2 regions of the Microbacterium sp. B19(2022) genome follow, and region 1 is predicted to be linked to the other one. Evidence: predicted binding sites of a transcription regulator. Region 1 holds the regulator's gene; the other holds the start of a gene.

Region 1 (15,929 bases):
GGAAGACGATGACCAGACGCCGACGCATGACTCAGGACCCCACGAGGCGGTAGCCGACTCCGCGCACGGTCTCGATCACACCACGGGATCGGGTCTTCTTCCTGATCGCCCCGACGTGCACCTCGAGGGAATGCCCGAAGCCCCGCCAGTCCGTGTTCCACACCTCGCGGATGAGACGCTCCTTGGGAACCGCCACCCCGGGATAGCGCGCGAGCACCGCGATGATGTCGAACTCCTTGCGGGTGAGCTCGATCGGCACACCGTCGACCAGCACCTGCCTCCCGACGAGGTCGATCTCCAGTGAGCCCCCGAGGAGCCGTACCCGCGCGTCGGACTCCGGTCGCATCGGCCGTGAGCGCCGGGTCACAGCCTCGATCCTGGCCAGAAGCTCATGCACGTCGTAGGGCTTGACCACGAAGTCGTCGGCGCCGGCGCGCAGTCCCTTGATGCGCTCGGCGACCTGGTTGCGCGCGGTCACGATCATGATCGGAACCTCGGAGCGTCCACGGATACGACGGCACAGGTCGACGCCGTCCACGTCGGGGAGCCCCAGGTCGAGGAGCACAACCTCGGTGTCGGCGCCGAGGAGATCCAGCGCCGAGGCCCCATCGCAGGCGCGCACCGTCGCATAGCCCGACCGCGCGAGGAACGCTTCGAGCGCCGCAGCGACACGGTCGTCGTCTTCGACGATCAGAATCCTCATCGACCCTGCTACCCGCTTCCTTCGTCGGCCGGATGTCAGCCGACAGACGTCGCCCGCTGCGCGAAGGCGCTCTCGTACAGGCACACGCTGGCAGCGGTCGCCAAGTTGAGGGACTCGGCCTTGCCGAAGATCGGCAGCCGCAGCACCTGGTCGGCCAGGGCGAGAGCATCGTCTTCCAGACCACGCGCCTCGTTGCCGAAGAGCCATCCGGTCGGCTCGGCGAGCACGCCCTCCGCCCGCGCCTCCAGCAGGTCGTCGCCCTTCACGTCGGCCGCCAGGATGCGCAGACCTGCGGCATGCGCGCGCTTCACGACGTCGGCGAGGTCTCCCCCGACCGAAACCGGGAGGTGGAACAGCGAGCCGGTCGTGGCACGCACGACCTTCGGGTTGTAGGGATCGACGGTACGACCGGTCAGCACGACGGCATCCGCGCCCGCCGCATCGGCCGCCCGGATGATCGTGCCGAGGTTCCCGGGATCGCGCACCTCTTCGCAGATGGCCACGAGACGCGGCGAGGCATCGAAGATGTCGCGCACCGAGGTCGGGGTCTGCTGGACGACGGCGACGAGGCCCTGCGGAGTGACGGTGTCGGCCATCGCGTTCAGCACGTACTCGGTGACGTACTCGACATCGATGTCGGCGTCGGCGGCCTTCGCGCGGATGTCCGGATGCTTCTCCCACCCGCTCGGCGTCGCGAACAGCTCGACGATCGCCTCCGGGCGGTACGTGAGCGCCTCACGCACCGACTGCGGACCTTCCAGCAGGAACAGGCCCGTCTCGGTTCGCGCACTGCGCTTGGTCAGCTTCGCGACGGCACGGACTCGGGGCGAACGGGGGTTCTCCAGCACGTTCACAGTCTAGGGTCACCGCGGACGCCGGATACGCGAAACGGGCGCCTCCCCGAAGGGAGGCGCCCGTTTGAAGCGAGATGCTTACGCAGCCGACTTCGGTGCGTTGACGTCGGAGGGCAGAGCCTTCTTCGCCGTCTCGACCAGCGTCGTGAACGTGGCAGCGTCGTTGACCGCGAGGTCGGCGAGCATACGACGGTCGACGGTGACACCCGCGAGGCCGAGGCCCTGGATGAAGCGGTTGTACGTGATGCCGTTCTGGCGAGCCGCAGCGTTGATGCGCTGGATCCAGAGGCGACGGAAGTCACCCTTGCGCTTGCGACGGTCACGGTACGAGTAGACCAGCGAGTGGATGACCTGCTCTTTGGCCTTGCGGTAGAGGCGCGAACGCTGACCGCGGTAACCCTTTGCGCGCTCGAGGATGACCCGGCGCTTCTTGTGGGCGTTTACTGCCCGCTTGACTCTTGCCATTTTCCTGTGTTCCTATTCGTGCGTTCGGGCGCGCGTCAGCGGCCGAGAAGCTTCTTCGCGACCTTGGTGTCAGCCTTCGAGAGCACCTGGTCCTGGTTCAGACGACGGGTGCGACGGCTCGACTTGTGCTCGAGGTTGTGGCGCATCCCGGCCTGCTGCTTCTTCAGCTTGCCGCTGCCGGTGATCTTGAAGCGCTTCTTAGCACCCGAGTGGGTCTTCTGCTTCGGCATCTTCTCTTCCTTCGTATGGCGCCTTCTCAGGCGACGGTGTCAACCCGCGGTGCGGGAGTTCTGGGGGCGGATCTACTCCGCTGCAGCTTCCGCCGGTGCGTCGGTATCGCTCTTGGCGTCGCGGGCGGCCTGCTTGTTCGCTGCGCGCTGCGCGTCGCGAACCGCGTTCTGCTCCTGCTTCGCTTCGGACTTGCTCTTCAGCGGAGCCACGATCATGACCATGTTGCGACCGTCGATGGTCGGGTTCGACTCGACCGTTCCGAGCTCGGCCACGTCTTCGGCGAACTTGCGCAGCAGACGAACGCCCTGCTCCGGACGCGACTGCTCGCGACCGCGGAACAGGATCATGGCCTTGACCTTGTCGCCGGCCTTGAGGAAGCCCTCGGCACGCTTGAGCTTGGTCGTGTAGTCATGAGCCTCGATCTTCAGACGGAAGCGGACTTCCTTGAGGATCGTGTTCGCCTGGTTGCGGCGAGCTTCCTTGTCCTTCTGGGCGGCCTCGTACTTGAACTTGCCGTAGTCCATGATCTTGACGACGGGCGGCTTCGAGTTGGGGGCGACCTCGACGAGGTCGAGATCGGCTTCCTGCGCGAGGCGCAGCGCTGCCTCGATGCGGACGACGCCGATCTGCTCACCCGCGGGGCCGACGAGGCGGACCTCGGGGACGCGGATGCGCTCATTGGTACGGGGATCGCTGATGCGGAACTCCTTAGACGATGTGATTCGGCCACCGCGACGCTGTCTGCATCACGGGCGAAATCGGAATCGTCCCACCCACCGGCAGTCAGACGCCGGCTCCGCACCCTACCTGCCGGGTCCGTCTTGCGGACGGAGCCGGTGGAGTGCAAGACCCGGTAGCCTGGAACGGCAAGCGCGGGTGGGAAGTGAATCCTCTTTCGATCCGGAGCATAACGCTCCGGAGCCCGCCAAAGTCTAACAGAAAGCAAGGCGAAGTGACGAACCAGGCACCGGACGAGGCCGCACGCGAGCGCGAAGAGCGCTGGGCACGTCAGGAGGAGGCCGCGTCGTCGGCCACTCGAGACATCGCCGACGTACCCGCGGTCGAGGTGATCACCACGGCGGCCGTGCACCTCATGAGCGCGGGAGCGGTCAAGCTCGGCCTCGCCGACGATCCCGACGCGGCGGCACAGCTCGACCTCGACGAGGCTCGCAAGCTCATCAACGCCCTCGCCGGGCTCATCACGGCCGGCGCCCCCGAGATCAGCGACATGCACGCGCGCTCGCTTCGCGACGGGCTCCGTTCCCTGCAGCTCGCCTTCCGCGAGGCCTCCTCGATCCCCGACCCCATCGGCAAGGGCCCGGGCGAGAAATGGACGGGCCCCGTCAACTAGTTCAGGGTTCGACGACGATCGGATCCGCGGTGGAGGGGCCCCCGCACGGCTCATTCGAGTGCGTCCACGAGATCGACTCCTCGGACTCGTGGATGAGCGTGTTCTGAGCGTCGAACAGGCGGATCTCGACGACGTCGGGCGTCGACATGTCGAACGACAGCGCCCACGTCCCGTCGTCCTGAGGCGTCGCCATGAACAGGTTTGTCGATGAGGTCGGCTCGGTACCCGGCGCCGGCGAGCACTCCCCGTCGACGCAGAACTGGACTCCCGCTGCGCCCGGGACTGCACTCGCATCGAGGGTTGCCCCGTTGAACCAGCCGATGGCTGGGCAGGCCAGGGCACAGCCTGAGCCGCCCGTGACAGCGCCGCCGAGAAGAGCGACGACCGCGATGGTGCGCAGGAGACGTCGGGACATGCCCCCGATCGTAGCGAAGCGTGATCAGATGCTGCGGCGGAGCTTGACCGTGAGGGAGTCCGCGAGCACAGCGATGCGGTCGTCCGACGCCCAGCGCTGAGCCAGACGCGAGAGCACGGCATCGAGCACCTCGCGTTCCAGGCCGTCGACCAGTTCCAGGACGACGATCAGCTCGGGGCCACGCAGACGCGCGTCGGGGTCACCGGACGCCACCGCCACGTCGATCACGGCCAGTTCGTGCGCCACGCTCTCCTGGAGCGCGGTGTAGACCTCGGTGGAGAGGAAGCTCGGCTCCCAGGCATGCTCCTGAGCGATGGCCCACACCGCCGGTCGCCGGATGACGAATTCCGTGTCGGAGGTCGGATCGAGCACGATCAGGTCGGTGTCGTCGGCCGACGCCGCCAGCGCGGCACGGAGCGCCTCCACGGGGATCGGGCGCGCCGCGGGATCCCACTTCTGCATCGCCTCGACCGAGGAGAACACCGGCTGCACCCGCCGTCCGTCGGGCGCCGCGACCGTGACGATCGACAGCTCCTGCGTCTTGTCGACGGCGAGACCGTTCGGGGCGATGCCCTCTTCGCCCTTCTCGGCGATCAGGGGGACCAGCACGCGAGCGGAGCGGAAGGCGTCGACGACCTCGACCTGACTGCCCTCACCCGCGCGGAAACGCAGGAGTGCGGCCAGCAGCGCGGGGTCGGCCGAACCGTCGTCCCCGGCGTGCGGATTCGACTCGAAGCTGCGCCCCTCCCAGGGGACTCCGGCCGAGTCGCCGTGGTTGTGCGGCTCCGGCCCGCAGGCGTGCGCGTCAGTCTCCTGCGACATCCAGTGCCTCAGCCAGCGTGAATGCACCGGCGTACAGGGCCTTGCCGACGATCGCACCCTCGACACCCAGCGGCACGAGCTCACGAAGCGCGGCGATGTCGTCGAGGTTGGAGATGCCCCCGGAGGCGACGACCGGCTTCGGCGTGCGCGAGGTCACCTCGCGAAGGAGTTCGAGGTTCGGGCCGCGGAGCGTGCCGTCCTTCGTCACGTCGGTGACGACGTAGCGGCTGCAGCCGGCGTCTTCCAGGCGGTCCAGGACCTCCCAGAGGTCGCCGCCCTCCTTCGTCCATCCGCGTGCGGCGAGCGTGGTGCCGCGCACGTCGAGGCCCACAGCGATCGCCTCGCCGTATCGACCGATCACGTCGGCGGCCCACTCGGGGTTCTCCAGTGCGGCCGTGCCGAGGTTGATCCGAGTGGCGCCGCTCTCGAGGGCGGCCTCGAGGGTCGCGTCGTCACGGATGCCACCGGAGAGCTCGATGTTGACGCCCTTGAACTGCTTGATGACCTTGCGCAGGATCGGCGCGTTGCTCCCGCGACCGAACGCGGCGTCGAGGTCGACGAGGTGGATCCACTTCGCACCCTGTGCGGCCCACTCCCCTGCGGCGTCGAGCGGGTCGCCGTAGCTCGTCTCGGTTCCGGCCTCGCCCTGGGTGAGGCGGACGGCCTTGCCCCCGGCGACATCGACCGCGGGAAGGAGCGTGAGCGAGGGAGACTGCGCGAAGTCGTTCATGGGGTCCTTGGCTAGGGAAGGTCTGCAGCCCGGAACGGGCACGAGAACCGAGGGTAGTCCGCCGGACGGCGGGTGACAAAACGGATGACGTCCGCCGTGGGCGTCAGAGGCTCCCGACCCAGTTGCGCAGCAGCTGGATGCCCGCTTCACCCGACTTCTCGGGGTGGAACTGAGTCGCCGAGAGCGGACCGTTCTCGACGGCGGCGAGGAAGGGATCGCCGTAGGTCGTCCAGGTCAGCACGGGTTCGGGGAACGGCGGGATCACGTCGAGCTCCCAGGACTGGGCCGCGTAGGAGTGCACGAAGTAGAAGCGCTCGTGCTCCAGGCCCCGGAAGAGCACGCTGTCGGCACCGGGCTCGACGGTGTTCCAGCCCATGTGCGGCAGCACGGGTGCGTTGAGTTCGGTGACCGCGCCGGGCCACTCGCCGAGGCCCGCGGTGTCGTGGCCCCGCTCGACGCCATGCTCGAAGAGCACCTGCATGCCGACGCAGATGCCGAGCACCGGTCGTCCGCCGGCCAGACGACGGTCGATGATCTCATCGCCGCCGTGCGCGTGGAGCGCGTCACGGACCGCCTGGAACGCGCCGACACCGGGAACCAGGAGACCGTCGGCCTCGAGCGCGACCTTGCGGTCGCGGGTCAGCACGGCATCCGCTCCGGCCGCAGCCAATGCCTTGACGGCCGAATGGACGTTTCCCGACTCGTAGTCGAAGACGGCGACTCGGGGACTCTGGCTCACAGTGCGCCCTTGGTGGACGGGATGCCGTCGACGAGTGGGTCGAGTGCTTTGGCCTCGCGGAACGCGCGGGCGAACGCCTTGTACTCCGCCTCGGCGATGTGGTGCGGGTCGCGGCCGCCGAGCACGCGGACGTGGACCGTCAGCGCGGCGTTGAAGGTGATCGCCTCGAACGAGTGCCGCACCAGCGAACCGGTGAAGTGCCCGCCGATGAGGTGGTGCTCGAAACCGGCGGGCTCGCCGGTGTGCACGAGGTACGGACGTCCAGAGATGTCGACGACCGCCTGCGCGAGCGCCTCGTCGAGCGGCACGAGCGCGTCGCCGTAACGGGAGATGCCGGACTTGTCACCCAGCGCCTCGAGGATCGCCTGTCCGAGCACGATGGACACGTCTTCGACGGTGTGGTGCGCGTCGATGTCGGTGTCGCCCGAAGCGCGCACGGTCAGGTCGGTCAGCGAGTGCTTCGCGAAGGCGGTGAGCATGTGGTCGAAGAACGGGACCGAGGTGTCGATGCGGCTCGCTCCGGTGCCGTCGAGGTTCAGCTCGAGTTCGACGGTGGACTCCGACGTGCTGCGTACGCGGCTCGCGGTGCGCGGGGTCGGTGACGGGGTGCTCATGATGCCGATCCTATCGAGGCCAGAGCATCGAGGAACGCGGTGGTCTCGGCCTCGGTACCCGCGCTGACCCTGAGGTGACCGGGGATTCCGACGTCGCGCACCAGCACACCGCGATCGTAGAGCTGCTGCCAGGTCGCATGCGGATCGGCGACGCCACCGAAGAGGACGAAGTTCGACCAGGATTCGTGCGGCGCATAGCCGAGAGCCTCGAGGGTCGCGGTGATGCGATCGCGCTGTTCGACGATCTCCTCGACCATGCCGAGCATCACATCAGAATTGCGCAGAGCGGCGACGGCCGCAGCCTGCGTGAGTGTGCTCAGGTGATAGGGCAGGCGTACCAGACGCAGCGCATCGATGAACGTCGGGTCGGCGGCAAGATATCCGACCCGCGCACCGGCGAAGGCGAAGGCCTTGCTCATCGTGCGGGAGACCGCCAGGCGCGGACGCCCCTCGAGCAGTGTCAGCGCGGAAGCCGCGTCGCGCGGTGCGAACTCCTGGTAGGCCTCGTCGACGATCACGATGCCTCGCGCCGCTTCGTAGACGGCCTCGACGACGTCCAGGCCGAGCGGGGTGCCGGTGGGGTTGTTCGGCGTGCACAGGATGATGACGTCGGGGTCGGCCGCGCGCACCTGCTCCGTCGCTTCCTCCGGTGTGATCGTGTAGTCGGGTTGCCTCGTCCCGGGGATCCAGCGTGCACCGGTGCCCTGCGCGATCAGTGGGTACATGGAGTAGGTCGGCGCGAATCCGAATGCCGTGCGTCCGGGCCCCCCGAAGGCCTGCAGGATGTGCTGGAGCACCTCGTTCGAGCCGTTGCCCGCCCAGATCTGCTCCGGGGAGAGGCCGTGCCCCAGGTACTCCGCGAACGACTCGCGAAGAGTGGTGAACTCCCGGTCGGGATAACGGTTCACATCGCGGATCGCGAGCGCGATGTCGTCGAGAATGTCACTCGCCACCGCGTCCGGGATGGGATGCGTGTTCTCGTTCACGTTGAGAGCGATCGGGAGCGGCGCCTGCGGAGCACCGTACGGCGTCAGTCCGCGAAGATCGTCACGTAGCGGGAGATCGTTGAGGGAGAAGGTCACCCTTCCCATGTTAAGCGGACCCCCGCGTCGATGACGCAAAGTTGCCGCAGCCTCGCCGCGACGGGCTCAGTCCACGTACTGGGCCGGGATCGCGAGCGTCTGGCCGATCTGCAACTCTCCGCCACGCAGCAGGTTCATCCGACTGATCTCGCCGATGACGTCACGCGGGTCGGCACCGGGGGCGACGCCGGTGGCGATCGACCAGAGAGTGTCGCCGGGCATGACGGTCACGGTCTCGACACTGACAGCTGCTGTGTCTGCTCCCGAGGCGATCGCACTACCACCGCTGAGCGCGGCGAACGCGATGCCGATCGCGAGCGGCACCGACGCGACCGCCAGCAGCACGGCGCGGCCACGCGTCGTCAGCCGGAGTCGCGTCGAAGGACGGGTCGACGCCGGAATGACTGCTGCGGTGCTGAAGCCGATGCTGCTCATGTGGTGCTCCTTAGCCTGTCCCGGAGCGGTGAGGCTGCCGGGGAAGTTGGCGTAGCGTTCGCATTCCCGTCTCGGCCGGGAGCCGTGAATGCGAAGCTACGTACCGAAGATATCTTCGAGTTCGAACATCTGTCAAGTTGTCTTCGAAACCGGATGCACGATTCTGCCGACACGCTCGAACAGATCTTCCAGATCGGGCCGTTTCTCGGATACGGTTTCGATGAGAACACCACACCACGGGCCTCCGACATTCGAAGAGCGACGTCGGAACACCGCACTTAAGGAGCACCATGAGCGAGAACTCGGCCCCCGAGTCGGAGGCACCGCGGACGCGCCGCCGCAAGAGCCTGAGCCCCAAGCAGATGGCGATCCTCGAGGTCATCCAGAACTCCATCGCCCATCACGGCTACCCGCCGAGCATGCGCGAGATCGGAGACGCCGTCGGCCTGAAGTCCCTGTCGAGCGTGACCCACCAGCTCGGCCAGCTCGAGCTGAGCGGCTACCTGCGACGCGATCCGGGCAAGACTCGTGCCATGGAGGTCCTGATCGACCTCCCCGGCACAGGCGGCGAGAATCCGGCCGACGTGGCGACTCCGGTCGGCGACGCGGCGCTCGTGCCCCTGGTCGGTCGCATCGCCGCCGGCGTGCCGATCACCGCCGATCAGCAGGTGGAGGAGATCTTCCCTCTCCCCCGTCAGCTGGTCGGCAAGGGCGACCTCTTCATGCTGAAGGTCTCAGGCGAGTCGATGATCGACGCGGCGATCTGCGACGGCGACTGGGTCGTCGTCCGCTCGCAGAACAACGCGGAGAACGGCGAGATCGTGGCCGCGATGCTCGACGGTGAGGCCACGGTCAAGGTGCTCCGCCGTCGCGACGGCCACACGTGGCTCCTCCCCCGAAACTCCTCTTTCGAGCCCATCCTCGGCGATGAGTCCGTGGTGCTCGGCAAGGTCGTGGCGGTGCTGCGCGCCGTCTGACGTCAGCCATAGGCTCGATGCATGTCGTCGCCTCACGGTTCCTGGCCCTCTCCGTTCTCCGCAGCATCCGTCGCGGCAGCCTCCCCGAGAATCGACGGGGCGCTCTTCGTCGGTGCCGAGATCTGGTGGGGCGAGTCCGTGCCCGCCGAGAAGGGGCGGGTCACGGTGCGAAGCTCCTCGGGCGCCGAGATCCTCCCAGCGCCCTGGAGCGCTCGCTCCCGCGTACACGAGTACGGCGGCGGGGCATGGACCGCCGATTCCACGGGCATCCTGTACTTCGTCGATGCGGGCGATCAGCGCGTGCATCGGCTGGCTCCGGGGACCGAGCCCGTTCCGCTGACACCGGCGGGTCCCGCGCACGGCGGTCTGCGCGTGCAGGGGCGCCGTCTGCTCGCCGTGCGCGAAGATCTGTCGACCGCACCGCATACCCGCGCGATCGTCGAGATCCCGATCGACGGCTCCGCCGCGGAAGACGCGTCCGGAGTTCGCGTGATCGCCGAGGGCGACGGCTTCTTCGCCCACCCCGCACTCTCGCCGGATGGCAGCCGCGTCGCCTGGGTCGCCTGGCACCGCGGACGGATGCCGTGGGAGGCCGCCCACCTGCAGATCGCGAGGAGCGACGGCGGCGACGTGCACGAGATCCCTACTCGGGCGGCATTGCAGCCCGAGTGGCTCAGCGACTCGGAGCTGGTGTTCGCCGATGATCCGGACGACCGCTGGGGGCTCTACCGCCTCGAGCTCGACGGCGCCTCGCCGGTCGGCGCCCCGCGCGCGCTCGCCCCGGCCGACGCCGACACCGGCTACGGACTCTGGGTGCTCGGCAACCGCTGGTATCGGCCGCTCGCCGACGGACGCATCGTCGCGACCCGCACGAACGGGCGCGACGAGGTCGTCCTGATCTCACCGGACGGTGCCGCACGCCCGATCGATATCCCGGCCGACGGCCATGTGAGCATCGACGATGTGGACGGGTCTCGCGTGCTGCTCTCGGGCAACGGTTCGGGAGTGACCGCCGGACTGTGGTGCGTCGATGTCGACTCCGGCGAGACCGTCGCGGTGCGAGGAGGCGAGCCCGTGGATACCGGTTGGATGCCGCGCGCCCTGCCGATCGAGGTCGACGGTCGGCACGGCATCGTGCATGCCTTCGCCTACCCTCCGGCGAATCCCGACGCGACGGCACCCGCCGACGAGCTCCCGCCGTATGTGGTGCTGGTGCACGGCGGCCCGACCGCGCACGTCACCGGTGCGGCATCGGCAGCCAATGCCTTCTACACCAGCAGGGGAATCGGCGTGCTCGACGTCAACTACGGCGGCTCCACCGGCTACGGTCGCGCCTACCGCGAGCGTCTCGACGGCCAGTGGGGGGTCGTCGACGTCGACGACGTGATCGCCGCCGCGCAGGGCCTCGCGGATGCCGGGCTTGCCGATCCGTCCCGCATCGCCATCCGCGGTGGATCCGCAGGCGGGTGGACGGTGCTGTCCGCACTGGTGCGCGGTGGGACCTTCGCCGCGGGGATCAGCCGATACGGCGTGGCCGATCTGCGGATGCTGGTGGCCGAGACACACGACTTCGAGGCGTCGTACATCGACGGTCTCGTGGGGCCCCTCCCGGAGTACGAGCACGTGTACGTCGAGCGGTCACCACTCACCCATGCGGATCGCATCGGAGTCCCCGTGCTGCTGCTGCAGGGCGGAGAAGACCGTGTGGTCCCGCCGTCGCAGTCCGAGGCGATCAGCGACGCACTGGCCGCCCGGGGCGTCGACCACGAGTACGCGCTGTACCCCGCGGAGGGACACGGCTTCCGCAGTGCCGACACGATCATCGACGCGCTCGAACGCGAACTGACCTTCCTCGGCCGCGTGTTCGGGTTCGAGCCGACGCTGTGACGACCGGTCGCTACTCGCCCACGCGATTGCGCAGCCGCATGGCACGATCCGCCTCGCGGGTGTCCTGACGTTCGCGCAGAGTCTGCCGCTTGTCGTACTCGCGCTTTCCCTTGGCCAGGGCGATCTCGACCTTGGCGCGACCGTCGGAGAAGTACAGCTTCAGCGGGATCAGGGTGTATCCGCCCGCCGAGACGGCATGCGCGATCTTCGCGATCTCCTCGCGATGCAGCAGCAGCTTGCGGATGCGCTTCGCAGAGTGATTGGTCCAGTGCCCCTGGGAGTACTCCGGGATGTGCACCGAGTCGAGGAAGACCTCATTGCCCTTGACGAACGCGTAGCCGTCGCTGAGGTTGGCGCGCCCCTGACGCAGTGACTTGACCTCGGTGCCGGTGAGCACCATCCCCGCCTCGTACGACTTCTCGATCGTGTAGTCGTGACGTGCGCGACGATTGGTCGCGACGACCTTCTCTCCGCGTTCCCTGGGCATGATGCTCTCCTGTTGCCGTGATGAGCTCGATCGTTCGTTCCGACCGAGCAGCCTTTCAGGCTATCAGGTACGGAGCCAGCGCCTGATCGCGAAGCCGGCAGAGAGCGCGGCCAGCAGGATACCGATGCCGATCAGCACCGGGACCACGAGCATCGCGTCCTGCATCGTCACCCATGTCGTGATGAACGGGACGCGGCCTCGCAGGTAGCCGTTCACACCGAAGTGCATGCCGGCCACGACCGCGGCGCTGGCCAGCGCCGACCCGAGGAACGCCGCGAACACGCCTTCGAGCACGAACGGCGTCTGGATGAAGCGGTTCGATGCGCCGACCAGGCGCATGATGCCGATCTCCTTGCGCCGTGCATACGCCGACAATCGGATCGTCGTCCCGATCAGCAGGGTCGCCGCTATCAGCATGAGAACCGCGATGCCGACGGCGATGTACGTCGCGACGGTCAAGGCGGAGAACAGCGGTTCGAGGTATTGGAGCTGGTCTTTGACCTGCTCCACTCCGGCCTGGCCGCTGAATGCCTCGGCGAGCACCTGCGACTGCCCTGGGTCCTTCATCGTCACGAAGAAGACCTCGAACGCCTGGTCGGGCGTGAGCACACTCGCCTGGTCCTCGCCGAGCTGCTCGACGAGCTTGGCGTACGTGTCTTCCTTGGTGTCGAAGGTCAGCGAGCTGATGAGCGGTGCCAGTGCGTCGCCTTCGAGCTGTGCGCGTACCGCGGCGACCTGCTCCTCACTCGCGGCCCCATCGATGCAGGTGTCTGATTCCGAGACCGCGGAGCACATGTACACGGCGACCTGGGCACGCTCGGCCCAGTAACCCCGCATGACGCCGATCTGCGATTGCATCAGGATCGCCGCGCCGACGAAGGTGAGGGAGACGAAGGTGACGAGGATCACCGAGATGACCATCGAGATGTTCCGCCGGAGACCGCCCAGGGCCTCGGTCAGGATGAGTCCGATTCTCATGAGGTCGGGCCCACTTCCTCATCGTCTTCGTCGGAGAGCCCGAGACGATCTGCGACTCCGAGCTCCGCGACATCGACGGTCGGGAGGGTGATCGGGTGGGTGCGGGGGCGGATGACCGCCGGCGGCTCCTCCGCGGTCGGCGGCTCGACGACAGCCGGTGGTTCCACCACAGCGGGCGGCTCCACGACAGCAGCGCCGGCGCCGGTCGCCGGGACGGCGCTCGGCGCCGGGGTTTCGACCGTGAGCGGGGGTTCGACCGTCTGCGGGGCTCCTGCCGGAGCATCCGAGACGCCCTCCCCCGCGGCGGCCTTCCGCTGCGAGCTGAGTTCTTCGGCGAGAGCAGCGCGGACCGAGGAGAGGTCGGCCGTCTGGCGCTGGACCTCCTGCACTGCCGTCAACGCCGCTGCTGCGGCCGCACCGCGCACCTTCTCGGGAACGAGCCGCGGGATGTTGGAGGTGTCGCCGTATCCACCGTGCACCTCGTCTCGCACCATCTCGCCATCACTCAGCTCGATCACCCGGCGCTGCATCTGGTCGACGAAGCCGGCCTCGTGCGTGGCCATCAGCACGGTCGTGCCTCCGGCATTGATGCGCGCGAGCAGCTGCATGATGTCGACGGAGGTCGCCGGGTCGAGGTTGCCGGTGGGCTCGTCGGCGAGGAGCACCTGCGGACGGTTGACGAGGGCGCGCGCGATCGCGACGCGCTGCTGCTCGCCACCGGAGAGTTCGTGCGGCATGCGCTTCTGCTTGCCGTCGAGCCCCACGAGCGCGAGCGCCTCGGGCACCGCCTGCTGGATGAATCCGCGCGAGGAGCCGGTCACCTGCAGGGTGAAGGCGACGTTCTGATAGACCGTCTTCGACGGCAGGAGGCGGAAGTCCTGGAACACCGAACCGATGTGGCGCCGGAAGTAAGGCACCTTGCGGTTGGCGAGCGCGCGGAGGTCCCGTCCGAGCACGGCGACGCGGCCCGCGGTCGGCACGTCTTCGCGCAGGATCAGACGAAGACAGGAGGACTTGCCGGAGCCGGAGGCGCCGACGAGGAAGACGAACTCCCCGCGTTGCACTTCGAAGTCGACACCGGAGAGGGCGGGCTTCGACGTCCCGCGGTAGCGTTTCGTGACGTTCTCGAACCGAATCATGACGGTTCGAGCCTAAGCGCGCCCCTCCCGCTGACCGCGAGCGACACCCCGCACCGGCGCGTCCGCATCGGGAGAGCATGGGGATTGCTCCCCATGCCGAACACCCTGCGAAGTCACCGGCCACTGCTATACATAAGGGTGCGGTCGCACCATGGAGCGGCCGAATCGTCTTCGAGGGGGACCCATGAGCACGACACCTGCAGGTTGGTACGACGACGGCAGCGGACGCCAGCGGTGGTGGGACGGTGAGCAGTGGACCGAGCACTTCGCCCCGGACGCGACCGCCGCAGCCGATGCAGAGGCACCGGATGTCGCCGAGGGTTCGACCGGCATCGAGACGCCGGCGACCGAGGTTCCCGTCGTCGATGAGGCGCCTTCTGCAGACGCGTCTGAGGCACCGTCGGCGGATGACACGGTGATCCGCACCTCCGCCGGGGCTCCGACCGCGGCGACCACACCGCTCGGCGACGATGTCGCCGCCTACTCCGCAGCGGCCACGCCGGTTCCTCCGGTCGCCGCATCCGAGCAGCCGGCGCCGGACCAGTTCGCGGCGAGCTACCCGGGCGCTGCACCGGCCTACCCCGGTGCAGGCGCACCGTCCGGCTATCCGGCGGCCGCGCCATATGCGCAGACCGGGCCGGAAGCGCCCAAGAAGCTCTCGGTCCTGGGGCTGGTCGGCCTCGGACTCGCCGTCGTCGGAACGATCCTGGTGTTCATCCCGGTGGTCGGCGTCGTCGGGTTCGTCCTTCTCGCCGCGGCGTTCATCGTCTCCCTCATCTCGCTCTTCCTCAAGGGCAAGAAGTGGCCGGGCATCGCGGGTCTCATCCTGGCGGTCGTGGGAACGATCATCGGCGTCGTGATGTCGTTCGTCTACCTCTTCGCGATCGCACAGGGCGTGAGCGACGAGATGGACTCTCTGCCCAGCTCCTCTCCGTCGATCGAGGCCACCGAGCCGAGCGAGACCGACGGCACGGACGGTGCCGACGACGCCACGCGCCCGACCTCGGCCGAGGTGGCGGTCGGCCTGACCGCGATCCTGGCGTCCGAGGGCACGGAGGGCTACACCGAGCCGCAGATCACCTGCCTCTCGGATCTGCTCGTCGAGTCCGACCTCGACAACTCGACGCTGCGCGCGATCGCGGAGAGCGACGGCACGCTGACGGATGTCGACGCCGCGTACGGTTTCGCCGAGGTACTGGGCGACACCGAGGCGGTCTCGGCGTGCTTCGTCCCCTGAGCCCTCTGAGCCCTCTGACGAGCGGGACCATCCGATGACGACGCCTGCCGGCTGGTACGACGACGGATCCGGCAGCCTGCGGTGGTGGGATGGCACGCAGTGGACCGCGCACGTACGGACCACTGACGGTGCGCCGGCGGCCCCCGAACGAGTTTCGGTCGAGCCGGTCGCATCCGAGCTGCGCTCTCCGGACATCGCGCCGTTCGCTCCGCCGTACGCACTGCCATCGTCGGGGGCATCGACCGCACGGGCGATCGCGCCCGATTCCGTCGGAGCACCCGGCGGGGCGTGGGGTGCGCCGGCACCGCAGCCGCCCGCACCCGGCGTCTCCGTGCTCGGAGTCATCGGTCTCGCCGTGGTGGTCCTCGGCGTCGTGTGCGCCTGCATCCCGGTGATCTCGATCGTCGGCTGGGCGCTTCTCGGCGTCGGATTCGTGCTGTCGCTCGTCTCCCTGTTCCTGCGTGGCCGCAAGTGGCCGGGGATCACGGGTCTGTCGGTGGCGGCGATCGGAGCGCTCCTGGCGCTCGCCGTGTCGCTGCTGCTGGTCGCGACCGTCTCGGTCCCGGCCGACGACGCCGCGAGCGCTGAGGGGCTCACGGACCCTTCGTCGATCGAGGGCGCCGAGATGGTGCCCTTCGCCGAGCTCGAGGTCGGCGACTGCCTGCCTTTCGTCGACTACGGGGACACGGGGCAGATCTACGAGCTGCCCGTCGTCCCGTGCGATCAGCCGCACACGGATGAGGTGTACTTCATCTTCGAGCTCGACGGCGAGGACTTCCCCGG
Region 2 (15,929 bases), on a different contig from region 1:
GGCTTCTTTTCAGTGACAGCGACCTGGTGGAGCTGGGGGGAATCGAACCCCCGTCCAACGCTGAGTCTCCACGCCTTCTCCGGGCGCAGTCTGTGAAGACGTTCTACTCGGCTCCGACCTTTGTCACAGACACCTAAGTCGACAAGCCCAGCCTGGGAAGAGTCCCACGTGACGTCCAGACGCCATCACGCAGCAAGATTCCTAAATGACGCCAGGATCCGTATCGGAATCACATACGGCCTGACGGACTATCGGGCTCGCTTATGCAGCGAGGGCGAAGTCGTTGCGCTTGGTTTCGGCAACTATTTTTTTGCAGAGAGCGTTAACGAGATAACTCTGCATCCTCGGCCCGCTTCTCGTGGATTCACAGGCGCTGTCGAAACCGATCAGCCCCGTGGTCCTTCTCTCGAAGGAGCCGCTGTCACACTGTGGAATTACCATCCCGGGCGACGAACACCCGAGCATCACAGACTACAACGTTCACCGGCTCTCCGCCATTCCGCAGGTGCCCGGAGTGCTGGCGTAGAGTCGGCGCATGAGCGAAGTCACCGTCACAGTCCGCGGCGAACACGAGGCGCGCATCGCGCCGGAGCGCGCCACCATCCGGGTCAGCGTGCGGGCGGAGGGCTCGGAGCGCACGACGGTCGTCGAGCACGTGATGCGGTTGGCCGAGCCCGTGCGCGGCAGCATCACCGAGCGGGCTGACGCGGGCAGCGTCGTCGACTGGACCAGCAAACGACTCTCCGTGCGAGCCGAGCGTCCCTGGAACAACGACGGGAAGCGCCTCGCCCCCGTGTACTACGCGAGCATCGACTTCACGGCGACGTTCGCAGAGGCGTCGGAGCTGTCGATATGGGTTTCGGACGTCTCGCCCTGGGACGGCGTCGAAGTGGGCTGGGTGGACTGGCACCTCACCCCTGTGACCCGAACACAGGTGGAGCGCGAGGTGGCCGCCGAAGCCGTCAGCGTCGCCGTGACTCGCGCCAAGGCGTATGCGGGGGCTCTCGGACTCGACGAGGTCACGCCGCTCGAGATCGCCGATGTCGGCCTCATCTCGAGCGGACAGCCGATGCCGGGTGCACCGATGATGAAGGCCCGCGGAGGCGTCGCATTCGCCGCCGACGCAGCCCCGGCCATGGAATACGAGCCGGAGGAGATCATCATCTCCGCGACGGTCGAGGCGCGCTTCCTCGCCCGCTGAGCCCGTCAGCCTTCGACGGTGAAGGGCGCGAGTTCTGCCGCGAGGCGTTCGGACACCCGTGCGTGCACAGCGGTGCCCGCCTCTCGATGCTCCACCTCGAGGAGCATCCCCGTCTCATGGATGGCTGCCACGAGGTCACCGCGGTCATAGGGGATCACCGCGTGGATCTCGATCGCGGGCTTCGGGAGGGCTTCCTCGATGACGGCACGCAGCTCGGCGATTCCCTCACCGGACCGCGACGACACGAAGTGCGCATGCGGCTGCAGACCGCGGAGCACCAGGCGCTCGTCGTCATCGATCAGGTCAGCCTTGTTGAAGACGACGATCTCGGGCAGATCTCGCACGCCGACATCGCCGAGTACGTCGCGCACCGTCTGCAGCTGCCCGGCCGGATCGGGGTGCGACGCATCGACGACGTGAAGCACCACGTCCGCCTCTCCGACCTCCTCCAACGTCGAGCGGAAGGCCTCGACGAGCTGATGCGGGAGGTTGCGGACGAAACCGACGGTGTCGGTCAGCGTGTAGACACGGCCGTCTTCGGTCTCCGAACGGCGCACGGTCGCGTCCAACGTCGCGAACAGCGCGTTCTCGACCAGGACGCCGGCACTGGTGAGCGCATTGAGCAGACTCGACTTGCCTGCGTTGGTGTAGCCGGCGATCGCCACCGAGGGGATGGTGTTGCGTTTGCGCTCCGCACGCTTCGCTTCACGAGCCGGTCCGAAGTCACGGATCTGCCGACGGAGGAGCGCCATCTTGGTGCGGATCCGTCGCCGATCGAGCTCGATCTTGGTCTCACCGGGGCCACGGGATCCCATGCCCGCACCACCGGCGCCGACCTGGCCACCGGCCTGGCGACTCATGGAGTCACCCCAGCCACGAAGACGAGGGAGCAGATACTCGAGCTGGGCGAGCTCGACCTGCGCCTTGCCCTCCCTGCTCTTCGCGTGCTGGCTGAAGATGTCGAGGATCACGGTCGTGCGGTCGATGACCTTCACCTTGACGACATCCTCGAGCGCGCGTCGCTGGCTCGGCGCGAGTTCGGTATCGGCGATGACTGTATCGGCTCCGACGGCAGCGACGATGTCCTTGAGTTCCTGCGCCTTGCCGCGTCCGAGATACGTGGCAGCATCCGGGTGGGGGCGACGCTGCAGCACGCCATCGAGCACGACGGCACCCGCGGTCTCGGCCAGTGCGGCGAGCTCACGCAGCGAGTTCTCGGCATCCTCCTGCGCACCCTGCGGGTACACACCGACGAGGACGACGTTCTCCAGGCGAAGCTGTCGGTACTCGACCTCGGTGACGTCCTCGAGCTCTGTCGAGAGTCCACCGACGCGGCGAAGGGCGTGACGGTCTTCGAGATCCCATTGAGCCCCGTCCGTGCTGGTGTGCGCAGCGGTCGACTCGTCCTGCAGCGCCTGCGCTGCCCCGAACACGTGCACGTCGGAGCGCTTCTCTGCGTTCGCGAGCACGCGATCGACCGTCTCGTCGCCGTTGGAGGGTGTCGTGGTATCCGTCATCCGTTCCTTGTCTCTGGGGGTTTTGTAGCGAGCCTTAACCTTAGCCCGCGCTGTCCGGTACGCTCACCGTATGGGGTCAGACCACTACTTCACTGCGGCCCCGGCAAGCCCCGAGAATCTGCGCAGGATCCGTGTATCACTCGCAGGCCGAGAGCTGGAAGTCACCACCGCCGGTGGCGTCTTCAGCCCGGATCGGCTGGATGCCGGCACTGCAGTGCTTCTCGCCAACATGCCCCCGGTTCCCCCGGGAGGCAATCTTCTCGACCTCGGCAGCGGCTGGGGCCCCGTCAGCATCTCGATGGCCCTCGCCGCTCCGCATGCGACGATCTGGGCCGTCGATGTGAATGAGCGGGCCCTCGATCTGGTGCGCCGCAACGCAGCATCCCTCGGGCTCACCAATGTCAACGCATCTCTACCCGACGATGTTCCCGAGCACGTCTCGTTCCGCACGATCCGTTCGAATCCGCCCATCCGCGTCGGCAAGAACGAACTGCACGGGCTGCTCGAGCGGTGGATACCGAGGCTCGACGAACGCAGCGATGCCTGGCTCGTGGTCCAGCGCAATCTCGGCGCCGATTCGCTGCAGCGCTGGATCGGTTCCACGTTCCAGCCCGGATACAGCGTCTTCCGCACCGCCACGGGCAAGGGCTACCGCATCCTCAAGGTACGCAAGCACGGAACGCCGCCGACCGAGCCGATCACACTGTACGGACTCTGACCGCTTCGATCTTGAGCGGGCCGCCCCGGCGACGATGAGGCCATCCGGCTTCGGTCAGAGCAGTTCGATCTCTCCGCTGAAGACGAGTTGAGCCGGACCCGACAGGGCGACGTGCTCTCCGTCTTCTGCCGGGAACATCCGCACTCCGAGCGTTCCTCCCGGCACCTCGACCTGCCAGTTGCTCGGGGCGTTCTCCCCCGCCCAGTAGCGGACGGCGAGTGCGGTGGCAGCCACACCGGTTCCACAGCTGAGGGTCTCACCGACGCCGCGCTCGAACACGCGCATGCGCACGTGCCCGACTCCGTCACGAACCAACGGCTCGCCCGGAACCACGAACTCGACGTTGGCACCGGCGGGCAGAACGGGATCGAGGTCCGGCGCACGGTGCAGGTCGAGCAAGCCGAGCTCGTGCTCCGACGCGATTGCCACGATCACGTGAGGATTGCCCACATCGATTCCGAGACCAGGACGCGTGACCGGAAGACCGTCGACCCGCACCAGCGGATCGTCGCCGGAGAGCTTCCACCGGCCGAGGTCGACCTGGTATCCAGTCGCGCTGCGCGTCACGTCGCGCACACCGGCGCGGGTACCGATCGGGAGCGTCGCTCCCGGTTCGATGGTCGCGAGACCTGCCCGTACGAGATAGTGCGCGAAGACCCGGATGCCGTTGCCGCACATCTCCGCGATCGACCCGTCGGCGTTGCGATAGTCCATAAACCACTCGGCTGCGGGTTCCTCCGCCAGCGCTGCAGCACCGTCGGCGATGGAGGCCGACCGCACGACCCGGAGGATGCCGTCGGCACCGATCCCGAAGTGGCGGTCACACAGCACTGCGACTTGCTCCACCGTGAGATCGAGCGCCCCGTCGGGGTCGGCGATGATGATGAAGTCGTTGCCCGTGCCGTGACCCTTGGTGAATGCGACCATGCTCCCCAGTCTAGAGAGCGCGGCCATACCGCGGAGACGCCGCGCATCCCGCCACGGAAGCGTTCGACGAAATCACTCCGCGGCTCCGGCCGAGACGACGGCGTAGCGACCGCAGAGGAAGTTGCGGTTTCGCGCGACCTCGAGAAGTTCGAGGTCGAGCCGTCGCGGAAGCAGCGGTGCGCCGGACCCCAGCGTCACCGGCGCGTACTGAATCCACACCTCATCCAGGAGGCCCGCGTCTGCGAACTGACCGGCGAGGTCTCCCCCACCGACGATCCAGATGTCCTGATCTGCGGCGGCAGCGAGCATGTCGGCGTGCACGCTCCGCACGTCGCTTTGTGTCAGCCGCACATCAGCGCCCTCGGGGAGCGGGATCTCGCGGTGCGTGAACACCCAGGTGGGCTGACTGTAGCCCCATCGTCCTTCTTCGTGCTTCATCACCCATTCGTAGGTCGACGAACCCATCGCCAGCGCGCCGATATTCTTCTCGAAGGCGTTATAGCCCATCGGTCCGTCGGGATCGACGTCTTGCGTGAGCAACCAGTCGAGCGAGTGCTCGTCGGTCGCGATGAATCCGTCAAGGCTGGATGCGGTGAAGAAATGCGTGGCCATACCGTGAGCTTCGCACCGGCCACCGACATCGCGACGAGGTCAGTCGCGGCGCACCGGCTCACTCAGCCAGGAGTGCCTCCGCATCCGCCGGGGCATCCCACCACTCCAGGTCGCGGTACCGCCTGAACCACGACACCTGTCGACGGGCGTAGCGGCGTGTGAGCGCCTGTGTCTCGGCGATGGCTTCCACCGCGGTGAGAGTGCCGTCCAGCTGGCCAAGCGCCTGCGCGTACCCGATCGCTCTGGAGGCCGTGGCGCCCCGCTCGAGACCCTTCTGCCGCAGTTCGGCGACTTCGGCCAGCATCCCGGCCTCCCACATCCGCTCGACGCGTTCATCCAGACGGGCGACCAGCTCCGAGCGTTCGACATGCAGGCCGATGAGTCTCGTGCGCCGATGCCACAGTACGGGCTTCTCCGGCAGGGACGCGCCGTGCGTACTGCTCCCCTGCGCGAGCACCTCGAGGGCGCGGATGACCCGTCGGCTGTTACGCGGGTCGACCTTCGCCGCTGCTGCCGGATCCTCCGCGCGGAGCCGATCGAGGAGAACGCCCAAACCGTGCGACTCCAGCTCTGCTTCCAGGCGTGCACGGACCTTGGGGTCTCGCGGCGGAAAGTTGAACTCGTAGACGACACTCGACACATAGAGACCGGAGCCGCCCACCAGAATCGCATCGCCTCCGCGTCGGTGAATCGCGTCGATCGCGTCTCGTGCTGCGGGCTGGTACCAGGCGACCGCCGCTTCCTGATCGACTTCACGAACATCGAAGAGGTGGTGGGGGATCCCGCGACGGTCCTCGACAGGGAGCTTCGCTGTGCCGATGTCCATCCCGCGATAGAGCTGCATGGCGTCGGCGTTCACGATCTCCGCCGGATTGCCGCGAGCACGAAGCGCCTCCGCCAGGTCAAGCGCCAGGTCGCTCTTCCCGGTTCCTGTGGCCCCGACTATCGCCCAGAGGCGCGGTTCGCTCACACTCCGACGCGAAGGGTCGGCAGACCGAGAGATACGGCGCGCAGGCCGCCGTCGGACGCCGGAGTCGGCACCGCGCACGATTCCGCCTGCGAGCGATCCCACGCATCGCCCCCGCGCGTCCGGCGGATCCGCAGCGGAGCCCCGGTCGGATCGTCGGCAAGCAAGTGGAAAGGCGCAGCATGCGTCACTCTGACAGTCACGACGTCGCCGGGCCTCGGCAGGTCCGAGCCGGCAGTGACTTCGAAGTGAACCAGACGGTTGTCTTCAGCGCGGCCGGTGAGGCGGTGCGTCTCGGCGTCTTTCTTGCCTTCACCGGTCGAGACGAGCACCTCGATCTGGCGTCCGACCTGCTTCTGGTTCTCTTCCAGAGAGATTCGCTCCTGGAGTGCGATCAGACGGTTGTAACGCTCCTGGACGATCTCCTTCGGAACCTGATCCTCCATCGTCGCTGCGGGCGTGCCCTCACGGATCGAGTACTGGAAGGTGAATGCTCCGGAGAAGCGGGATTGCTCGACGACGCGCATCGTGTCTTCGAAGTCCTCGTCCGTTTCGCCCGGGAAACCGACGATGATGTCGGTCGTGATCGAGGCGTTCGGGATTCGCGCACGGACACGATCGAGGATCCCGAGGAAACGCTCACTGCGGTACGACCGCCGCATCGCTTTGAGGATGCGATCGCTGCCGGACTGCAGCGGCATGTGCAACTGCGGCATCACGCTCGGGGTCTCGGCCATGGCGTCGATCACGTCATCGGTGAACGCGGCAGGGTGCGGACTCGTGAAGCGGATGCGCTCCAGTCCCTCGATTTCGCCGGCGGCGCGCAGCAGCTTTCCGAACGCCTGTCGGTCGCCGAACTCGACGCCGTATGAATTCACGTTCTGGCCGAGGAGAGTGACCTCGATGGCGCCGTCTTCGACGAGGAGGCGGATCTCGTTGAGGATGTCGCCGGGACGCCGATCCTTCTCCTTGCCACGCAGACTCGGGACGATGCAGAACGTGCACGTGTTGTTGCAGCCGACCGAGATCGACACCCATCCGCTGTGCGCCGAGTCACGCTTCGTCGGAAGCGTCGACGGGAACACCTCGAGCGACTCGAGGATCTCCAGCTCCGCATCGCCGTTGTGGCGTGCACGCTCCAGCAGCCCGGGCAGCGACCCCATGTTGTGCGTGCCGAACACGACGTCCACCCAGGGCGCCTTGTCGAGAACCGCCTGCTTGTCCATCTGGGCCAGGCAGCCGCCGACCGCGATCTGCATACCTTCTTTACGACGCTTGACGGAGGCGAGATGCCCGAGGGTGCCGTAGAGCTTTCCGGCGGCGTTGTCGCGCACCGCGCAGGTGTTGATGATCACCACGTCGGCCTCGGCGCCGTCGAGTGCACGGACGTAGCCGGCGCTTTCCAGCGATCCGGAGAGCCGTTCGGAGTCGTGCACGTTCATCTGGCACCCGAAAGTACGAACCTCGTACGATCGCTGGCGTCCGTCTTCGTCGACGGCTGCGGACGAGGCGCTGATGATCGTCGGTTCGCTTCGCGGAATAGTCATGATCAACCCATTCTACGAGCCGTGCGGATGCGGTTGCTGCGTCGCTTGCTCAGTCCGAATCGACGAATCGAACCCCCGAGCTCGACGCACTCGGGCCAGTCTCCCGCAGTGCCTGCTTGGCCGCCTTCATCGCGACGGACCCGTTGTAGCCGCGTCGAGAGAGCTGCCCCACCAGACGCCGGAGCGCGGTGTCATTGTCGAGTCGGCTCAAGGAACGCGCCTTGGTGCGGGCGAATTCGAGGGCGCGCTCATCGTCGTCATCCGGCAGTTCGTCGAGTGCAGCGTCGACCACGTCTCGAGGAATGCCTCGTTGAGCCAGCGCACGAGCGAGGGCGACTCTCCCCTGCCCCTTCCGTTCGACACCGGACGTCACCAGAGCGCTGGCGAGTGCAGCATCGTCGAGGTAGGCACGACGACAGAAGTCTTCGATCACTTCATCTATCACGCCGTTCCCGAGCCCGTGCCCTCGCAGAGCCTGACGTGCTTCGGAGATGGAGAGAGATCGCGTCCGCAGTTTTCTTACGAGCGACTCCTCGGCCGCACTCCGAGCTTCGTCCGGCACACTCGGATCCTCAGTATCGCCCTGCGATGCGGGCGGTGCCCCGAGCGCATGAAGCCGGGGGGCGGATCTCGATGCCGGCGAACCGGATCTGGCTGACGCCCCACGGGCGGGATGACGGTCACTCGGGCTCCCGGACTCCGCTGCACTTTCGGCGGGCGATGCACCCGCACCCCACGTGGGCCGCCACAGATCTGCACCGTCGGAGCGATCCGACCGGTCGCCGGAGATGTCGTCGTCCGTTCCCGGACTGATCGAAACCGGGTCGACATCCTTCGCGGCGCGACCGAAAAGGGGAATGATGGGGGCGATCCGATCCGGACCGCCCCCACGTGTGTCATTCATCAGGCCGGACGACGCTCAGCGAGCTCGTCTGCCGCAGCAGGCACGGCCGCCGGTCCGCCGATGCCGAGCTTCTGCTTGATCTGCGTCTCGATCGCCAGCGCGACATCGGGGTTGTTGAGCAGGAACGTCCGTGCGTTCTCCTTGCCCTGACCCAGCTGGTCGCCATCGTAGGTGTACCACGAGCCCGACTTCTTGACGATGGCATGTTCGACACCGAAGTCGATCAGGCTGCCCTCGCGAGAGATGCCGACACCGTAAAGGATGTCGAACTCCGCCTGCTTGAAGGGCGGGGCCATCTTGTTCTTCACGACCTTGACCCTGGTGCGGTTTCCCACCGCGTCGGTGCCGTCCTTCAGCGTCTCGATACGGCGGATGTCCATGCGGACAGAGGCGTAGAACTTCAGCGCCTTACCGCCGGCGGTGGTCTCGGGCGAGCCGAAGAAGACACCGATCTTCTCGCGCAGCTGGTTGATGAAGATCATGGTGGTGTTTGTCTGGCTCAGACCACCGGTGAGCTTGCGCAGCGCCTGCGACATGAGTCGCGCCTGCAGACCCACGTGCGAGTCACCCATCTCGCCCTCGATCTCGGCACGAGGCACGAGCGCCGCGACGGAGTCGATGACGATGAGGTCGATGGCACCCGAGCGCACGAGCATGTCGGCGATCTCGAGCGCCTGCTCACCGGTGTCGGGCTGGGAGACGAGAAGCGCGTCGATATCGACGCCGAGCTTCGCCGCGTAGTCGGGGTCGAGCGCGTGCTCGGCATCGATGAAGGCTGCGATGCCTCCGCCACGCTGGGCATTCGCGATCGCATGCAGTGTCAGCGTCGTCTTACCCGAGGACTCAGGTCCGTAGATTTCGACGATACGGCCACGCGGGAGACCTCCGACGCCGAGGGCGACGTCAAGGGCGATGGAGCCGGTGGGGATGACGGCCACGGGGGCGCGCTCATCGCTGCCCAGCCGCATGACCGAGCCCTTTCCGAACTGACGGTCGATCTGGGCGAGTGCGGTCTCGAGGGACTTCTCGCGGTCGGCGGGTGATGGCATGGTCTGCTCCTTCTGCGCGCGTGGTGCCGCCTGTAGGCTGTCGCGGCTCTCCCGGCTGGGAGGAACTCTCCGACAAGGCGTAATGGCTCTTCGGCTTGTTTCCACCGTAGGAGAGGCCACCGACATCGACGCGGAGAGCTCACATACCGTGGAGAACAGATTGCCTGAACCACTTGTGCAGAAGACTACGCCCGGTTCGAACAGACCTTCGACGACACGCCGCCCACTGCACATTGTGTGCCGTAACCTGCGGACATCCCCTGGGACTCAACGCCCCCGCGGCTCCTGCCGTCCGACGCCGTGTCGTCGGTTCTCCGGAACATCCATCTCTGCGCACAACGCAAGCCAGATCTCCCGCGGCGGAGTTCCGTCGTCCAGAGCCTCGAGCGCCGTACGGCCGCGCAGGGCCGAAAGCCCGAGGTCGTTCACCAACGAAGAGGCCCGCGCCTGGAATTCGGTGTCGACCGCGCGAAGGAACTCGCTACGACGCATCGCTCACCCGCACGCCGACGCTCAGTGCAGCGAGAGCTGGGGTTCGATCGACGCCACGAGGTCGTCCGGAACGACATCCGGGAAGACCTGAATGCCCTCGAGAACAGAGATGCGGTCCCCGACCTCACGCATGATCGTCGAGATGGGGACGTCGAGAGCATCGGCGACGGATGCGAGGATCTCGCTCGACGCCTCCTTCTGCCCCCGCTCGACCTCACTGAGATAGCCGAGCGCCACCGACGCCTTGCTTGCGACCTGCCGGAGCGTGCGCCCCTTCTGCAGGCGGAAGTCCCTCAGCACATCGCCGATTTCCTGTCGTACAAGAATCATCGGAACCTCCTCCCCGTGTGATCGTTCGAGGTTTCCCCCGATGAGACAGCCAGTCTAGTACTCCTGGCCTGCTCGAAATCTACCCCTGCACTCTGTGGTTTGAATGTGAGCACATCGGTAATAACCGACATCGGACCGCCACTATTCCAGGACGAACTCAAGCAACACCTGAAGAGCCGCGTTCACCGTCTGCGCACGGATCGAATCACGGTCACCCTGCAGGTGCAGCGCCTTCGCCGAGGAGCCGTCTGGCGTCACGATCCCGATGTGCACCGTTCCCACCGGCTGGCCGTCGGGGGAATCCGGCCCCGCGATCCCGGTCGTCGACACACCGACATCCGCCGCGACGCCGTTCACGCTCACCACGCGGCGCACACCGTCAGCCATCTGCAGGGCGACCTGCGGATGAACCGGCCCCTCGGCGGCGAGGAGCTCGGCGTCCACTCCGAGCACCGTCGTCTTGACCGGGGTCGCATACGCCACGACGCCGCCGAGCAGGACCGCGGAAGCGCCCGGAACGGATACGATCTCGGCACACAACGCGCCGCCCGTGAGGGACTCCGCGACGCCCAGAGACCAGCCGCGCTGATTTAGAGCCGACAGCAGTGCGGCGGCGCCCGCGTCGCTCATGCCCGCTTCTGGCGCGCCCCGCGTACCTGCGCGACGATGTAGTCGATGCCGCTCGCCACCGTGAGGACGAGCACGATGAGCATCAGGATGAACGTGATGATCGTCCAGGCTTCGAGCCCGATGAGGACGTTCAGGGGAAGCAGCGCCCAGCCGAGCGCGACGCCCTGGAAAGCCGTCTTGATCTTGCCCATCCAAGCAGCAGCGACGACATGCTCGCTCGCGACCATGAGGCGGTGGATCGTGATCCCCCACTCGCGGACGAGGATGACCGCGACGATCCACCAGCTGACCTCCCCGAGGATCGCGAGGCCGATGAAGCCCGCTCCGGTGAGCATCTTGTCGGCGATCGGGTCCCAGAGTTTGCCGAAGTCACTGACGATGTCGTACTTGCGTGCGAGGTATCCGTCGACCCAGTCGGTGGAGATTCCGACGATGAAGATGATGGCGGCCGCCCAGCGGAGGCCGGGCTCGGGGAGACCGTAGGTGCCACCCAGGAGCAGCAGCACGAAGAAGATGACCGCCAGCGGGATACGCGCGACCGTAATGGCGTTGGGCAGCTGCCGAGGAATAGCCATCAGTCGCGCCCCGTCAGGCCCCAGGCGTCTTCGTCGCCACCCTCGGCCTCCACCTCGGGGAGTCCTTCGTACTGAGCGGCGATCGGATCATGCGTCTGCGGCATCGGCGGAACCGGAGGAGTAGCCGGAGACGGGGAGGACGCGGGAGCGTCGTCCCCCCGCAGCTTCGCCATCACCTGCGGGAGCTGCTCGGCCGTGGCCAGCACATCTCGGGCCTTGGAACCCTCGGAGGGCCCGACGATCTCGCGCGATTCCAGAAGGTCCATGAGGCGACCCGCCTTGGCGAAGCCGACACGCAGCTTTCGCTGGAGCATCGACGTCGAACCGAACTGGGACGAGACGATGAGCTCGGCGGCAGCGAGCAGCAGCTCGAGGTCGTCGCCGATGTCTTCGTCGACTTCCTTCTTCTTCGTCGGCTCCATCGCCTCCTGGACGTCGGGACGGTAGTCCGGACGTGCCTGACGGGTGACGTGCTTGACGACGGCGTCGATCTCCTTCTCGTCGACCCACGCACCCTGCAGACGGAACGGCTTCGACGATCCCATCGGGGAGAACAGCGCGTCGCCCTGCCCGATCAGCTTGTCTGCACCGGGGCTGTCGAGGATGACGCGGCTATCGGTGACGCTGGTGACGGCGAACGCGAGTCGCGAAGGGACGTTGGCCTTGATGAGACCGGTGACCACGTCGACGCTGGGGCGCTGCGTCGCGAGCACCAGGTGGATACCCGAGGCACGAGCGAGCTGCGTGATGCGGACGATCGAGTCCTCCACGTCGCGAGGGGCGACCATCATGAGGTCAGCGAGCTCATCGACCACGACCAGGAGGTAAGGGTACGGCTTGAGAACACGTTCGCTGCCCACAGGCAGCTCGACCTCGCCGGCGCGCACGGCACGGTTGAAGTCGTCGATGTGACGGAAGCCGAACGACGCGAGGTCGTCGTACCGCATGTCCATCTCCTTCACGACCCACTGCAGCGCCTCGGCCGCCTTCTTCGGGTTCGTGATGATGGGCGTGATGAGGTGCGGGACGCCGGCGTAGCTGGTGAGCTCGACGCGTTTCGGGTCGATCAGGACCATGCGCACGTCAGCGGGGCGAGCGCGCATCAGCAGGCTCGTGATCATGGAGTTCACGAAGCTCGACTTACCGGAACCGGTGGAACCGGCCACCAGGAGGTGCGGCATCTTCGCGAGGTTCGCGATGACGATGTTGCCACCGACGTCTTTGCCGACGCCGATGGTCATCGGGTGTGTGCTCTTCTGCGCGGCCGGCGACCGGAGGACGTCGCCGAGCGCGACCATCTCCTTGTCGGCGTTCGGGATCTCGATGCCGATCGCGCTCTTGCCGGGGATCGGCGAGAGGATGCGGACATCGTTCGAGGCCACGGCGTAGGCGAAGTTGTTGCTCAGCTGCAGGATCTTCTCGACCTTGACGCCGTGACCGACCTCGACCTCGTACTGCGTGACGGTCGGCCCGCGCGAGAAGCCGGTGACCTTCGCGTCGACCTTGAACTGCGTCAGCACGCTGGTGATCTGCTCGATCACCTTGTCGGTGGCCTCGGAGCGAAGAACCGGCGGCGGCCCTTCGACGAGGAGGCCGGGAGAAGGCAGGATGTACGGCGTCACGGGAGCCTGCGGACCCCGGTCGCCCGGACCGTCTGTACCGAAGCCGTCGAGGCCGGGAAGCTCCGGTGCTTCGCCCGTGTCGGAGGAATCGTCGAGGAGCGCCGTGGTCTGCTGCTCGGCGAGCGAATCCGCGACCGAGCGAACCTCGGACAGCACCTCGGTGGCGGCGTCATAGGGATTCTCGACGACGACCGCCTGGTCGTAGGCCGGAGTCGGGTCGGAGGTCGTAAGCAGCGCCGTGATGTCGTCGGAGCCGAGAGTGCCCTCGTCAGGGTCTTCTTCCCGACCCGTCTTGTTGCGTCGCCACCAGGGCAGCACGTCGGGGTCGTCGACCTTGTCGGCCTCATCGATTGCGGCGGCGTCTTTGGCGGGCTTTTCCGGACGCTCGGCGTCGAACATCCAGGCGTAGAGATCGCCGAGGCGCCGACCGATGCGGTTCGGCGGTGTCTTGGTGAGGATCAGGATGCTGAGTGCGGTCAGCAACGCGAGCACGATGTAGGCAGGGATATTCGTGAGGTAAGTCAGCGGCTGCCCCACCAACCACCCGAGCAACCCGCCCCCCGTGTTCAACGCCGTGATGTTCGGCTGGGGCTGTGGCTGTCCTCCGGCGACATGGCAGAAACCTGCCAGGGAGATCACGAACAGGCCGAAACCGAAGCCGATGCGTCCGTTGTCGTGAACCGACGCGGGGTGGCGGAACAGCCAACCGGCCAGCACCAGCAGAAGCAGGGGCATGATGAACGCCACTCTGCCGACGAGCAGCCCCACGGAGTAGGCACTGATGTTCTCGGCCACTTCGTTGCCGATGAAGACCCACTCGTTCACGGCGCCGAGAGCCGCGAGCAGCACGAGGAGGAACGGGAAGCCGTCGCGGCGGTCGTCCTTCTCCAGCGCCTCAGGCCCGAAGGCACGGAAGAGCCCGCCGACGCCGTGGGCGAGTCCGATCCAGGCCCGGACTGCCACCGGAGGCTTGTCTGCCTCGTCGATGTACTTCTTCGGTGCGGGCTGGGCCTTGGGAGCCGTCTGCCGCTTGGGGCGCGACGGTGCGCTGGTCGACGCGCGCTCTGTCTTCGTGGTACTCCTGGCCATGCTCTCACGTTACGTCCAACAGCCGACATCTCCGCGTAATGACGCGGCTTTCCGTCGATCCTCGCGGAGGCGGCTACCTGGTGCGACGCGCCATCGTGTCTCGGGTCTCACCCTCCCCGACAATGGCGAATCCCTCGGCGCGATACAGATTGCGGGCGAAGTTGTCACGCTCGACGCTCAGGCTGATCCGTGCATGCCCCTCTGCGCCGGCGAGCTGCACTATGCCGCGCAACAGAGATCGTCCCACCCCCCGAGCCCGCCAGAGCGGGTGCACGCCGATGATCAGCTCGGGGACAGCGGCTCCGATGAAGCCGAGTCCCGGGGCGTTCTGCGGCAGGACCCGATACCAGGCAGCGCCGACCGGGATGTCATCGTCGCTGGTGGCGACAAGACCGTCGTCGGACATCCGCTTCCATCCCGCGAGATAGCGTCGATGATCCGCCGACGTCAGCACCTCGTGTCTCGGGCGCACTCCCCCGGCGCGCCAGTTGGCGGCCTCGACGAGCATGTCGCCGAGGAACATCGCATCCGTCTGCGCCGCCCTGCGAAGGGCAATGCCCCTGTCCATGACGTGAGCATAGAACCGGGGTGTTACGCCGGGATGACGGCCAACCGTGAATACCGGGCGGCCGTCACGCTTCGATGACGAGCGGGACGATCATCGGACGACGACGCAGCCGCTGGTTCACCCAGCGCCCGATCGTGCGTCGCACGACCTGCGACAGCGAGTGGGTGTCGCGCACGCCGTTGCCCGCCGCCTCCTTGAGCGCCGCGACGATCTTCGGCGCGACGTCATCGAACACGGAGTCATCTTCGGCGACACCACGCGCGTGGATTTCGGGACCGGAGATGATGCGGCCGGTCGCGGCATCCACGACGACGATCACAGAGATGAATCCCTCCTCGGCGAGGATGCGTCGATCCTTGAGGTCGGCATCGGTGATCGCTCCGACCGAGGAGCCGTCGACGTAGACGAACCCGAGATCCAGCTGGCCTACGACGCTCGCCACGCCGTCCTTGAGATCAATCACGGTGCCGTTGGAGGCGATGATCGTGTTCGCCTCAGGGACGCCGGTCTCCTGCGCGAGCTTGGCGTTCGCGATGAGGTGTCGGTACTCGCCGTGCACCGGAAGGACGTTCTTCGGCTTCAGGATGTTGTAGCAGTAGATCAACTCTCCGGCGGCGGCATGTCCGGAGACATGCACCTTCGCGTTGGCCTTGTGCACGACGTTGGCGCCGAGCTTGGTCAAGCCGTCGATCACGCGGTAGACCGCGTTCTCGTTGCCCGGGATGAGGCTGGAGGCGAGGATGACGGTGTCGCCCTCGCTGATCTCGATCGCGTGGTCCATGTTCGCCATGCGACTGAGCACCGCCATCGGCTCACCCTGGGAACCGGTCGACATGTAGACGATCTTCTCGTCCGGGAGATCGCGCGCCTTCTTGAAGTCGATGAGGACCCCGTCGGGCACCTTCAGATAACCGAGCTGCTCGGCGATGGTCATGTTCCGCACCATGCTGCGGCCGAGGAATGCGACGCGGCGACCGTTGGAGTACGCGGCGTCGATGACCTGCTGCACACGGTGGACGTGGCTGGAGAAGCTCGCGACGATCACGCGGCGCGGTGCCTTGGCGATGACCTGGTCGAGAACCGGACCGATGGAACGCTCGGTGGGAGTGAAGCCGGGGACGTCGGCATTCGTCGAGTCCACGAGGAACAGGTCGACGCCCTCCTCGCCGAGGCGGGCGAAC

Evidence for each region. Region 1 encodes LexA, which represses DNA repair genes until DNA is damaged. Its sites were predicted from a motif close to TCGAACANNTGTTCGA; they were not measured.
Region 2: recA (recombinase RecA) is a predicted target of LexA. The motif match lies at 9,639-9,654, and genes of this name have one in related genera.

The regions. Positions count from the first base shown of each region.
Region 1 covers NZ_JAAUVO010000019.1:28,226-44,154, forward strand. Annotated here, with positions in the region: gene HCX50_RS15820 (sensor histidine kinase) at 1-28, opposite strand, end outside; gene HCX50_RS15825 (response regulator transcription factor) at 32-703, opposite strand; gene HCX50_RS15830 (TrmH family RNA methyltransferase) at 739-1,551, opposite strand; gene rplT (50S ribosomal protein L20) at 1,636-2,022, opposite strand; gene rpmI (50S ribosomal protein L35) at 2,058-2,252, opposite strand; gene infC (translation initiation factor IF-3) at 2,325-2,975, opposite strand; gene HCX50_RS15850 (DUF1844 domain-containing protein) at 3,206-3,604, shown strand; gene HCX50_RS15855 (hypothetical protein) at 3,606-4,019, opposite strand; gene HCX50_RS15860 (SseB family protein) at 4,044-4,841, opposite strand; gene priA (bifunctional 1-(5-phosphoribosyl)-5-((5-phosphoribosylamino)methylideneamino)imidazole-4-carboxamide isomerase/phosphoribosylanthranilate isomerase PriA) at 4,825-5,571, opposite strand; gene hisH (imidazole glycerol phosphate synthase subunit HisH) at 5,675-6,310, opposite strand; gene hisB (imidazoleglycerol-phosphate dehydratase HisB) at 6,307-6,924, opposite strand; gene HCX50_RS15880 (histidinol-phosphate transaminase) at 6,921-8,006, opposite strand; gene HCX50_RS15885 (LysM peptidoglycan-binding domain-containing protein) at 8,073-8,441, opposite strand; gene lexA (transcriptional repressor LexA) at 8,732-9,418, shown strand; gene HCX50_RS15895 (dipeptidyl-peptidase 5) at 9,440-11,305, shown strand; gene smpB (SsrA-binding protein SmpB) at 11,316-11,792, opposite strand; gene ftsX (permease-like cell division protein FtsX) at 11,856-12,770, opposite strand; gene ftsE (cell division ATP-binding protein FtsE) at 12,767-13,909, opposite strand; gene HCX50_RS15915 (DUF2510 domain-containing protein) at 14,094-15,146, shown strand; gene HCX50_RS19745 (DUF2510 domain-containing protein) at 15,181-15,929, shown strand, end outside.
Region 2 covers NZ_JAAUVO010000004.1:15,695-31,623, forward strand. Annotated here, with positions in the region: RNA gene ssrA (transfer-messenger RNA) at 25-394, opposite strand; gene HCX50_RS04400 (SIMPL domain-containing protein) at 536-1,201, shown strand; gene hflX (GTPase HflX) at 1,207-2,718, opposite strand; gene HCX50_RS04410 (class I SAM-dependent methyltransferase) at 2,789-3,436, shown strand; gene dapF (diaminopimelate epimerase) at 3,491-4,363, opposite strand; gene HCX50_RS04420 (dihydrofolate reductase family protein) at 4,436-4,975, opposite strand; gene miaA (tRNA (adenosine(37)-N6)-dimethylallyltransferase MiaA) at 5,034-5,945, opposite strand; gene miaB (tRNA (N6-isopentenyl adenosine(37)-C2)-methylthiotransferase MiaB) at 5,942-7,489, opposite strand; gene HCX50_RS20265 (regulatory protein RecX) at 7,539-7,922, opposite strand; gene recA (recombinase RecA) at 8,393-9,442, opposite strand; gene HCX50_RS04445 (DUF3046 domain-containing protein) at 9,710-9,934, opposite strand; gene HCX50_RS04450 (helix-turn-helix domain-containing protein) at 9,956-10,264, opposite strand; gene HCX50_RS04455 (CinA family protein) at 10,406-10,894, opposite strand; gene pgsA (CDP-diacylglycerol--glycerol-3-phosphate 3-phosphatidyltransferase) at 10,891-11,469, opposite strand; gene HCX50_RS04465 (DNA translocase FtsK) at 11,469-14,180, opposite strand; gene HCX50_RS04470 (GNAT family N-acetyltransferase) at 14,254-14,748, opposite strand; gene HCX50_RS04475 (ribonuclease J) at 14,813-15,929, opposite strand, start outside.